2 regions of the Cytobacillus sp. FSL H8-0458 genome follow, and region 2 is predicted to be linked to the other one. Evidence: riboswitches for the same ligand, from Rfam matches in the RefSeq annotation. Region 2 holds a riboswitch; the other holds the start of a gene.
What was found. A riboswitch is a leader RNA that binds a small molecule or an ion and turns the genes downstream of it on or off. The one in region 2 is predicted to bind thiamine pyrophosphate.
Positions count from the first base shown of each region.

Region 1 (5,477 bases), 900 kb from region 2:
ATTTGTTTTACTGGGGACACACGGAGCTCACGTAACTTTGGGAATCGGCTGGGCAACTATGGTCATCATTCAGCTTCTAAAAAGAGGCCTTACCCCTACTACAGCAAGAAAGACGTTTATTATCGGCCTTTACTGGCACTTCCTTGATGTAGTCTGGATCTTTATCTTCACATTTGTGTATTTGAAAGGACTGGTGGCTTAAATGGAACATCATCAATCAAAAAGCTTCCCGATAAGCCATGTCATTGGATTTGTTGTTTCCCTTGTGCTGACTTTTGCAGCAGCAGGAATTGCTTTAAAAACGAACCTTTCTTTTAAAGTGATCATGTGGATCATCGGCTCACTGGCTGTCGTTCAGGCAGGCATGCAGCTGTTCATGTTCATGCACTTAAGAGAAGGTGAAGACGGCAAGACGAACTTAGTGAATATGATTTATGCCGTATTTATGGTAATTGTTATTGTAGTGGGGTCCATTTGGGTATTAACCTCTGGTCACGCTGCTCATTAAGTACAAAAAAACCGGTCCCCCTCTGGAGGCCGGTTTTATTTGTATTGTCTTATACCCTTGCTTCCCTTTGTCATTTCTTCCATTACATTGATAAAAAATCCGAATCCGAAAAGCAGCATGGAAGAAACCATAATGCTTAAGCCGATGGATAACACATACTCTCCTGTGATACCGCTTACAAAAAAGCTTGAAATAAAAACAATAAAACCTAATATAATGCCTGCAGCTGTAATATTCCTAAAAAAATGCAAGACGCGCTGCTGTTGAAGTGTCATTCTCCCATCTCCTTATACTTAATATTCTAACTATGTTCACAAATTTGTCAAACTTTTTGTCACAAGTTTGTCAAAATTATTTTCGTCAAAAAAAAGCTCTGCAAGCTGCAAAGCGTTTTTCTACTGATATAGCTTTTTAATGTACTCCAAATCTTTCTTCAGACTGCATATTTCCTGCCGGGTCAGCATGAGCGGCATTTGATCGTACAGTGTAATGATTTGTCCTCCCTCATCCTCTTCATGAAGTGATAGATAGTTATACAGAGTTTCACACTGATTTTTGCTGAGGACTGACTGGGTACTGAAACTTTTTACTTTCTGGATTTCAAAGGCACTGGTTTCAGCATCAAATACACCTGTGATAATGTTTCCCTGCAATGTATTGGTCAAAGTCTTCACTCCCCTTTTTGAGTAATATACCCATTTTTCAGGAGCAATTTCCTAAAATATAAAAAAACCTCTTTGAAATATCAAAGAGGCAGCTCTATCAGGAAGCATTCTTGTGAGTTTGAAGACCTTGATCCGATTTTTGAATGATTATTCTAGGTGCCGATGAAATAATTAACACGGCCAGGATCGAGCAGAGAATTGCCCCTCCAAGCATGGTTGCCCCGTTTGCCAGGAAGGAAAAAAGGACCGGTGACATCCCTTTTGGCGCATAGCTTCCGAAGAACAGTACACCTGCTATGAAATGCCAGAAATACCGGGCAAGGCTTCCGGCAAATACGGCTAAGACAACCCATGCCAATGCCTTCTTCTTGTTGCCTGCCCGCAGCTGATTTTGGATGACGCGGTAAAACAAACCGGCAAAACCGATACAGGCAAATGCCACAAAATACTCAATAAATGCCTGAAGCGGAGTAGCAATCCAGGCATCCCCCATGGCAATCTGCAAAATCCCCCATAAGAGGCCAGCAATGAAGCTGACCTTAAAGCCCCGCCTGAAAGCCAGTATGAAAATCGGAATCATCGCGGCAGATATGGAGATGGATGGCGACAGCTTGATGGATGGCAGAAAATCAAGAATGATAGCAAAGGCTGCAAAAAATGAAGCCTCTATCATCGCGGTTAAGCTTAATTTTTTCATAAAAAAATCCCCCTTTAATCGTATGACGATACCCCAAGGGAGAACAAGCAGGCAGAAAAGTACATCTGCCTTTTATTATTCCACATTCCTGCGCTAGCATTAACTAACAGGTTCAAAGGGTCAGAACAGCGGACTGTTCACTCTCAGCGATATGCTCCCCTTGTGGCACGTTATTAAATTATCCGCTTTTAGTATATATGAAATAGGTAAAAGTGAAAAGGGTTCCTGGTGAAAAGTTTTTAAATGTATCTAACGGGTATCCTCCGTGCCTGTCACAATTTTTTCACAAATTAATAGCATCTGAACGCTGTTGTAGCACACATTCTAGTAAAAAAAATTATTTTTCCATAATTTACAACGTTTAAAAAGAGTTAAACCCTTTTATTAACAATTTTAATTCCTTATAATGTAGGTATGTTCAATGAGGAGGGAATTAGTTGAAATCACGTCTCAAGAAGCCTTCGACGATAATTTCTATTGCATTGGTAGTCACGGTGATTTTGGCGGCGGTTATTTGGACCGTACAAGCAGGAAAAAAGGATGTGACAGTCCCGTTTTCTTCTGTGGAAAAAATTATAGCCTCCCAGGATGGAAAGACTGTTGCAGTACAGGAATATAAAAATGGGAAACTTCTAATCACAGCTCCTGATGGCGAGTACATCTCCCATGTGCCTCCCAACAGCGATATGGTTGATAAATTAGTAGAAACCTATAATATACAATATACGTTCGCAGCCACAGGACCTTATACCCCCTGGATTCTCGGCGGTATACTCCTTCTGTTCATAGCCATTGGAATTTACCTGTTTAAGTCAGGAAAAGGCGGAATGGGTGCAACAAATACAATGAAGCAAAGTGTCTCGAAGCCTAAAGCCCTTCCTTCCATTTCACTTGAAGATGTTGGCGGGATTCAGGAGGAAATGAAAGAGGAAATCATGCAGACTCTTTCCATTTTAAAGGAACCTGAGCGCTCCTTAAAAATGGGGATCAAGCCGCCGAAGGGTATTCTTTTATACGGACCTCCCGGAACGGGAAAAACATTGCTGGCTCAGGCAATCGCCAAGGAACTGGGAGCAACTTTCTTTTCTACTAGCGGTTCCGGGTTTAATGAATTATTCGTTGGCGTTGGTGCATCCCGTGTCAGAAACCTTTTCCAGAATGCCAGAAAGCATGCTCCTGCTGTCGTCTTTATTGACGAAGTGGATGCACTTGCAGGACGAAGAAAGCAGCATGGCGGAGAAGAAAGCGAAAAAACGTTAACTGAACTTCTGGTCCAGCTGGACGGCGGACATTCCAATGATGGAATATTATTTATTGCCGCCACCAACCGGAAGGATATGCTCGACGAAGCATTCCTGCGTCCTGGACGGATTGACTTCTCCTTCAACGTCCCTCTTCCAGATACAAGGGGCCGAAGAGAGATAATAAATATTCATACACGAAATAAGTTACTGGCTGAAGATGTTATGACAACTCTTGGCGATCTGGCAGAAAGCACTTCCGGTTTTTCAGGAGCAGACCTCCATTCCCTTTTCGAAACGGCAAGCCGCAGAGCTGTCCGCAACGGCCAGGAAATTATCTCAAAAGAAGATTTGGATTATGCGCTGGACCGCACTATTTTGGGAACCACCACCCGTGCTTTACAGGATGCCGGGACGAAGCAGCGGGTTGCCATTCATGAAGCTGGCCATGCATTAGTGGCTGCCTTAACAAAACCGGGTTCTGTCCGGAAAGCAACCATCATTCCGCGTGGCGAAGCACTTGGATATGTAGCTCCTATTCAAAAAGAACTTCACTTATCGACAACAAGTGAATTGCTTGACCAGGTTGCGATGATTCTCGCTGGCGGAGTATCAGAAAGAATGATTCTTGGCGAGCACAGCATTGGGGTAAGCGGTGATGTTAAACAAGCGAAGCATATCATAGAGCAAATGGTTGATACCGGTTTACTTGATAACGGCTTCGAGCTTACCTTCAACAAAGGACAAAAAGAAGCTAAAATGCAGGATCTATTCCAAAAAGCATTAGAAAGATGCGAATTGATTATCGCAAATCATCAGCCTCAATTTGAGAAATTGGTAGAAGCCCTTCTGGAGAAAGAAACATTGGAAGGCAGTGAAGTACAGGAGATTGCTGGAGAATTGAAGGCAGAATTGGTTATAGCTTGATCGGAACCGGCCACTTTTCAGGGGGCCGGTATTATTTGGTCTTTTATTAGTTTTATATAATAATATTATGTAAACTCATTTTGAAAAGCCTCCATGTTTTATGAAGGCTTTTCCTGCTATCCCCTGCCGGATGCTCTTCCTCTAATAAAGTTAACCACAATGATGATCGCTGCTATTACCAGCAGAATATGAATAATGCCTCCAGCTACTTTAAATATTAATCCGAGAATCCATAATACAAGCAGAATACCTGCTAAGGTCCAAAGCATACAGGTCACCCCTTCCTTTTGATTTATTCCTTACATACCCCTTTAAAGGCATGAATATGCCTTACTTGCTGAAATACTGACATTGTTATGTTTTGCAATGGATTGATATTTTAATCCTGAAAGTTTTTCAAAAGCCATTATTTTTCATCAGCAGTATTTGCATCCTTTCACCATCTTTGCATATACTATATCCACGGCCGCCCACCTCTTCTAAACGCCATCGTTGCGGGACTAACCAGACCGGAATGTGGGCGGCCACCTGTATAGGTGACAGTACCTATACCACCATTAGACCACTTTCACACACCATTAAAGCTGCAAACCGTTCATGGCTTGCAGCTTTTATTTTTTTTATCGCAGCCTAACGGGCAGTAAGACCCCCACAGATTGAAGTTTCACTTTATGGTCCATCGTCAATAAGTTCGTAGCCTGGAATCAATTCTGACAGCGGAACAATTTGGGCTTTCTCTTTATATACAGGTATATACTCTTTTAGCACACTAACCATCTTTGTACCTGTGATGCCGACATGGCCGATTGCGATGATGCGTTCGTTTTTCACAAGTTTTTCAGCAAGTCTGTCTGCCTGTTTTGTGATATGTGCTGTCGTGTAAATATCATCGAAGAAAATATTGTTTTCGACATAAGGGACTCCAATTTCATCTGCCAGCTTGCCGACAACGCTTTTTCCGGTTGTTTTGCTGTCGAGATAAAATAAACCGTGTTCTTTACATACTTCAAGGACAACCCTCATGACCCGTTCATTTTCAGTGGCTCTTGAACCCATATGATGATTCATGCCGACCGCATGGGGCACTTCTTTAATGGCGCTCTCTACTCTGCTGCGGATTTCCTCATCGGTTAAATCTGTTGTGATTGCACCCGGCCCAAGCCAGCTCCGTTTTCCTCTTTTCGGCTCCATCGGCATATGAACGATTACTTCATGCCCATTTTTATTAGCCAGTTCTGCATCTTCTTTTGTCGTTGGCATAAAGGGCATTATGGCAGCCGTCAAGGTCACCGGCAGTTCCATCATTTCTTTTGTTCCCTTCATATTGTTCCCAAGATCGTCAATGACAATGGCCAATTCAGGTTTTTGATAGGCAGCACTTATGGGAGTTGCTATACTTCCGAATGAAAAAATCAATAAAAATATGCTGATGAATCTCT
Region 1 is NZ_JBBOBR010000001.1:1,842,871-1,848,347, reverse strand. It holds gene qoxC (cytochrome aa3 quinol oxidase subunit III) at 1-202, shown strand, start outside; gene qoxD (cytochrome aa3 quinol oxidase subunit IV) at 203-508, shown strand; gene NYE23_RS08970 (hypothetical protein) at 544-783, opposite strand; gene NYE23_RS08965 (hypothetical protein) at 904-1,182, opposite strand; gene thiT (energy-coupled thiamine transporter ThiT) at 1,271-1,870, opposite strand; TPP riboswitch at 1,939-2,041, opposite strand; gene NYE23_RS08955 (AAA family ATPase) at 2,308-4,038, shown strand; gene NYE23_RS08950 (lmo0937 family membrane protein) at 4,155-4,307, opposite strand; gene NYE23_RS08945 (divergent polysaccharide deacetylase family protein) at 4,708-5,477, opposite strand, start outside.
Region 1: it holds a riboswitch for thiamine pyrophosphate, as region 2 does, so the genes downstream of both, thiT (energy-coupled thiamine transporter ThiT) here and NYE23_RS13355 (ABC transporter substrate-binding protein) in region 2, are expected to answer to the same signal.

Region 2 (5,477 bases):
TTGTATATACATGTTAGTCAACCATTTTTTCTTTCCCCTCTCTTCTATACCCATTCCATCGCTTCGGAAGCCAGAAAACAAAAAAACCGGCTTCGAGACTAATTTGTCTTCAAAGCCGGTCCTAAACCAATCGAATAGGTTATTTCCTTTTATCATCGTCATCATCTTTTGTGAGTTCACGGGTAGATTTCTTAAATTCTTTTAAGGTCTCCCCGAACGCTTTCCCTATTTCAGGAAGTTTCTTAGGGCCAAAAATAATCAGAGCCAGAACCAGGATGAGAATTAAACCTGGAATACCGATGTTTGATAACATGCTGAACACTCCTTATATATCATATCGCTTGAGGCAGTAGTAATCATGTTCATTGTCCATTATAGTGGATTGATTAAAAAAATCATAGCATGAGAGCTATTTTCATGAATTCGCGTTTTTCGACTATTTAAAGGCTCTATCAAGTTCATCCAGCACTTCACCAATTTTGCGTTCATGGATCACTTCATCAGCATAAATGTCGAAATCCGTAGGTTCCATATTAATAATCACTAGTTTTGCTCCGTTTTGTTTGGCTATCAGCGGAAACTGATTTGCAGGTGTTACAGTCAAGGATGATCCCAGAACAATAAAAAGTTCTGCCTTTTCTGTTTCATCTGCTGCGAAATCCAAAGCCTCCTCAGGAAGCATTTCCCCAAACAGAACTACTGAAGGACGGAGCACACCCCCGCAATTACATTGGAATTGTCCATGTAAATACCCCTCGCTCGGGAACTCTTTTTTACATTTCTGGCAATGGAGTGTCTGCAAATTCCCATGGAGCTCTGATATTTTTTTACTTCCCGCCAGTCCATGAAATCCATCCACATTCTGGGTGATAATGCTCTTAATAATATCTCTCTTTTCCCAATCTGCAAGTATATAGTGCCCTTGATGGGGAGTGCACTCCTTAAGCCCGATTACCCTGTGCCGATAAAATTCTATAAACTCGTTCACATTTTCATTTAACGCGTCTGTACTGGCTATTTTTCCGGGATCTTTCCCATTCCATAATCCATTATTGGCAGACCTGAAATCAGGCAGTCTGCTTTCCGTCGACATTCCTGCTCCAGTTAATATTACTGTATAATTAGATTCCTTCAGCCATTTCTCAAGCATAGATATCAGCTCCCCATTAGGTTTTGTCACAGGTTAAATTTGATTTCCATTTATTTCTCCTACTCAAATGTTTATGTCATGTCAGGTATGCGGTAAATACTAGATTATAACTGTTTATGCGAATTATCAAATATAGGAGTGATAGCTATGCCTGAAATAGAAACGAAAGATTATAAGGACGGCTATAAAAAATTTTCTTCCAGGGCCAAACGTTATGCTGAGGACCCTGAAAAAACAAAAGGACTGCTAAAAAAGGCTACACTTAAAGCAGATAAAAACAAATCTTCATTAAGTGATATATGGGAAAAGTTTCAGCTTCTAATCGATTTAGTTAAGGCATGGTCTAAAGGCGATTACCGGCATATTTCAAAAAAGTCGATTATCTTTATTATTGCTACCATACTATACTTTGTTTCCCCTATAGATCTTGTTCCTGACTTTTTAATAGGAATGGGAATCTTAGATGATGCAGCAGTCCTTGGTTTTGCCGTCAGCCAAATTACAGGTGAACTTGAAAAATTCAAAATCTGGAAAGAGAGCAGGACCATTGAGATGAAATAAATATTTTCTGTCCATTTTGATATTATTTGCTATAATAATGATGGAAAGTATTTATGCCTTCAAAATTAAATAGCAAGAAATGTAGGGGAACCGGTATGCCGGTTGAGACTTCATCATTAAGATGCTGACCCTTTGAACCTGATCTGGCTCATACCAGCGTAGGGAACATATTCTTAAACATACTAAATGTTTTTATATGCGCCCTGGTTTATACCGGGGCGTTTTTATTTTTTAAGGGCAGACTATCATTAACTTTCCTTATTACATAAAGGTTTTTAGGAGGATTACTTATGAAAAAGTGGATTGCAGCTATCTGTTCACTGCTGCTTCTTTCAGGCTGTGCCGGTAATGGAACGGATAATCAGACTGGAAGCAAAGATGCAGACAGCAAACAAGATTTGAAAAAAGTTACTGTTGTATTGGATTGGACACCCAATACCAACCATACCGGCTTGTATGCCGCAAAGGACAAAGGATATTTTAAAGAAGAAGGACTCGATGTCGAAATTATAATGCCAGGTGAAGCAGGTTCAGATCAATTGACTGCATCAGGCAAGGCTGATTTCGGTGTCAGCTATCAGGAAAGCATCACGGAAGCACGTGTACAGGGCGTTCCCCTTGTTTCTATAGCAGCTGTAATACAGCATAATACTTCCGGTTTTGCATCACCTGCTGAAAAAAATATTAAATCGCCGAAAGACTTTGAAGGAAAAACTTATGGCGGCTGGGGAGCTCCTGTAGAAAAATCGGTAATAGACTCCCTAATGAAAAAGGAAAACGCCGATGTTGATAAGGTCTCAATCGTTAACATGGGGAATGCTGACTTTTTTACAGCTGTTAAAAGAGATATAGACTTCGCATGGATTTATTACGGATGGACAGGTGTAGAAGCAGAACTTCGGGGGGAAAAGATTAATATGGTCTATCTTACTGACTACTCAGAAAAACTGGATTACTACACGCCCGTTCTCGCGACCAGCGAAAAAATGATTGCAGATGATCCGGATACTGTCAAAGCATTTGTAAAAGCAGCAGCCAAAGGGTATGAATTTGCAATCGAGCAGCCTGGCGAAGCAGCAGATATTTTGTTAAAGAATGCTCCGGACCTGGACAGCGAATTGGTCAAAAAGAGCCAGGAATGGCTATCACCCCGCTATCAGGATGATGCTTCAAAATGGGGTGAACAAAAGCTTGAGGTCTGGGAAAACTATGCAGACTGGATGCATGAAAATGGTCTTTTAGATAAAGAATTAGATGCCGGCAAAGCATTTACAAATGACTTCCTGCCGGAATAAGGAGAGTTTATTAAATGGCAAACGCACTTGTAAGCATTCAAATCATACCAAAAACAAAAGATGGGGAAAATGTTATACCATACGTTGATGAAGCAATCAGCATTATTCAGCAATCCGGTGTTAAGTACGAAGTGCATCCCCTGGAAACAACGATGGAAGGCGATTTAGAACATTTATTGAAAATCATTGCTGATATGAACAGAAAAATGATTGAAAAAGGAAGCAGCAATGTTATCTCACAGGTTAAAATTCTGTATCAGCCGGACGGAATTGAAATGAGTGATTTAACGGAGAAATACCGTCCATGAATAATGTATTTAGAAAAGGGTGGAGGCCGGCTGCGGTTCTCCTCCTTTTATTCATTCTTTGGGAGGTGGCGGTAAATCTGGCAAAAGTCCCTGCTTGGCTCCTGCCTCCCCCGACAGATATCATTCAGGAGGCGGCTTTGGGCTGGGAGGGCTTCCGCCCGCATCTTCAATCGACAGTCCTGCTTTCACTATGGGGGTTTGCCATTGGCACTGCCACCGGATTGCTTACAGCTGTTATATTGCACTTATTACCTTTTATAAGGGAGTCTGTTTACCCGCTTCTCATCCTTTCACAGAATGTGCCAATAATTGTTCTGGCGCCTTTACTGGTTGTATGGTTTGGATTTGGCATACTTCCAAAACTTATTGTCATTACACTGGTATGCTTCTTCCCCATTACTGTTGCAGCATTGGATGGATTTCGGCAAACTCCAGGAGAACTCAGGCATTATATGCTGATGGCTGGAGCCGGCAGAGGACAGCTGTTTTGGAAGCTGGAGCTTCCCCATTCCCTTCCATCTTTATTTTCCGGGCTAAAGATCTCTGCAACCTATAGTGTGATGGGTGCTGTAATATCTGAATGGCTCGGAGCTAAAGCTGGAATAGGGGTTTATATGACTCTAGCCTCTTCATCATTTCGGACAGACCGTGTTTTTGTAGCCATACTTGCGATTATGCTGTTAAGTTTGCTGCTTTTTGGAGGTATATTACTGTCAGAACGTTTGCTTATTAAATGGAAGTCCAGGGAGAGTGGCAGGAAATGATACAACTATCGGTTAATTCTCTAACGAAAAGTTTTGATTCAAATCAGGTTTTAAGCAATTTGAGTTTTCAAGTAAATGAAGGAGAGTTTGTTTCAATTCTAGGTCCATCAGGCAGCGGAAAGAGCACCATCTTTAACCTGATTGGCGGGATGCTCCTGCCTGATGAAGGGTCCATAACACTTCGGAATGAAGAGATCAACGGCAAACGCGGTTCAATTAGCTATATGCCCCAGACTCCTTCCCTGATGCCATGGAGAACCATCCTTCAGAATGTTCTGCTTGGCCAGGAAATTATGGGAAAAGCCGATCCGGAAACAGCCAGAAAAATGCTTCAAAAAGCGGGACTCGGTGACTATGAAAATGCATTTCCGCATGAATTATCAGGAGGCATGAAGCAAAGGGCCGCCTTTATCCGGGCACTATTAAGCCCACAGCCAATCATACTGCTGGATGAACCCTTTTCAGCTTTGGATGAGCTTACCCGTCTTGATATGCAAAAATGGCTTCTCGATATTTGGAATGAACATATGCCGACGATTCTGTTTGTCACTCACAATATCGAAGAAGCCATTTACCTCTCCGATCGAATATTGATACTCGGCAGCAAGCCTGCTAAAGTGGTTCAAGAATATAAAGTGCCTTTTGTGAGGCCGCGGATGGAGGAAATTTTCCTGGATGAAAATTTCCTTGAATGCAAAAGAAGCATCCATCATGCGCTGAAAAATCATTAGGAGGCAACAGCAATGGATAAGTATATTGATGCCCATATTCATCTTGATAAGTACAGCAATAGTGATATAGAAAAAATGTTTCATGAGCTGACGTTTAAGCTTTCACTTGTTACAGTTTCAAGTGATTTAGCCTCCTGCAAAAGGAATCTTGCTCTTGCAGAAATTTATCCCTTTGTAAAACCTGCCTTTGGTTTCCACCCTGAACAGGTTCTGCCCAGTGATCATGATATATCAGAGCTTTTCAGCTGGATAAGGATTCACACAGAACAGATGGCTGCTGTTGGCGAGGTTGGCCTTCCATACTATTTGAGGTCTGAGGGGAGCAGGCTGTCTGGCGGATATATTGAACTTCTCGAAGAATTTATTAAGCTTGCTAACAGGTTGGATAAGCCCATTGTCCTCCATTCAATTTATGATGATGCACCGATTGTGTGCAATTTATTGGAAAAGCATTCGATTAAAAAGGCTCATTTCCACTGGTTTAAAGGTGACACTGCAGCAGCAAGCAGGCTTATTTCCAATGGCTATTACATCTCCTTCACTCCAGATATCGTGTACGAAAAAGAAATACAGGACCTTGTACGGGATTACCCGCTGGATAAATTGATGGCAGAAACAGACGGTCCATGGGAATTCGATGGCCCTTTTAAAAACAAACCTACCCACCC
Region 2 is NZ_JBBOBR010000001.1:2,744,318-2,749,794, forward strand. It holds gene tatA (twin-arginine translocase TatA/TatE family subunit) at 140-313, opposite strand; gene NYE23_RS13345 (NAD-dependent deacylase) at 437-1,150, opposite strand; gene NYE23_RS13350 (YkvA family protein) at 1,298-1,711, shown strand; TPP riboswitch at 1,785-1,893, shown strand; gene NYE23_RS13355 (ABC transporter substrate-binding protein) at 2,002-3,006, shown strand; gene NYE23_RS13360 (thiamine-binding protein) at 3,021-3,314, shown strand; gene NYE23_RS13365 (ABC transporter permease) at 3,311-4,078, shown strand; gene NYE23_RS13370 (ABC transporter ATP-binding protein) at 4,075-4,809, shown strand; gene NYE23_RS13375 (TatD family hydrolase) at 4,822-5,477, shown strand, end outside.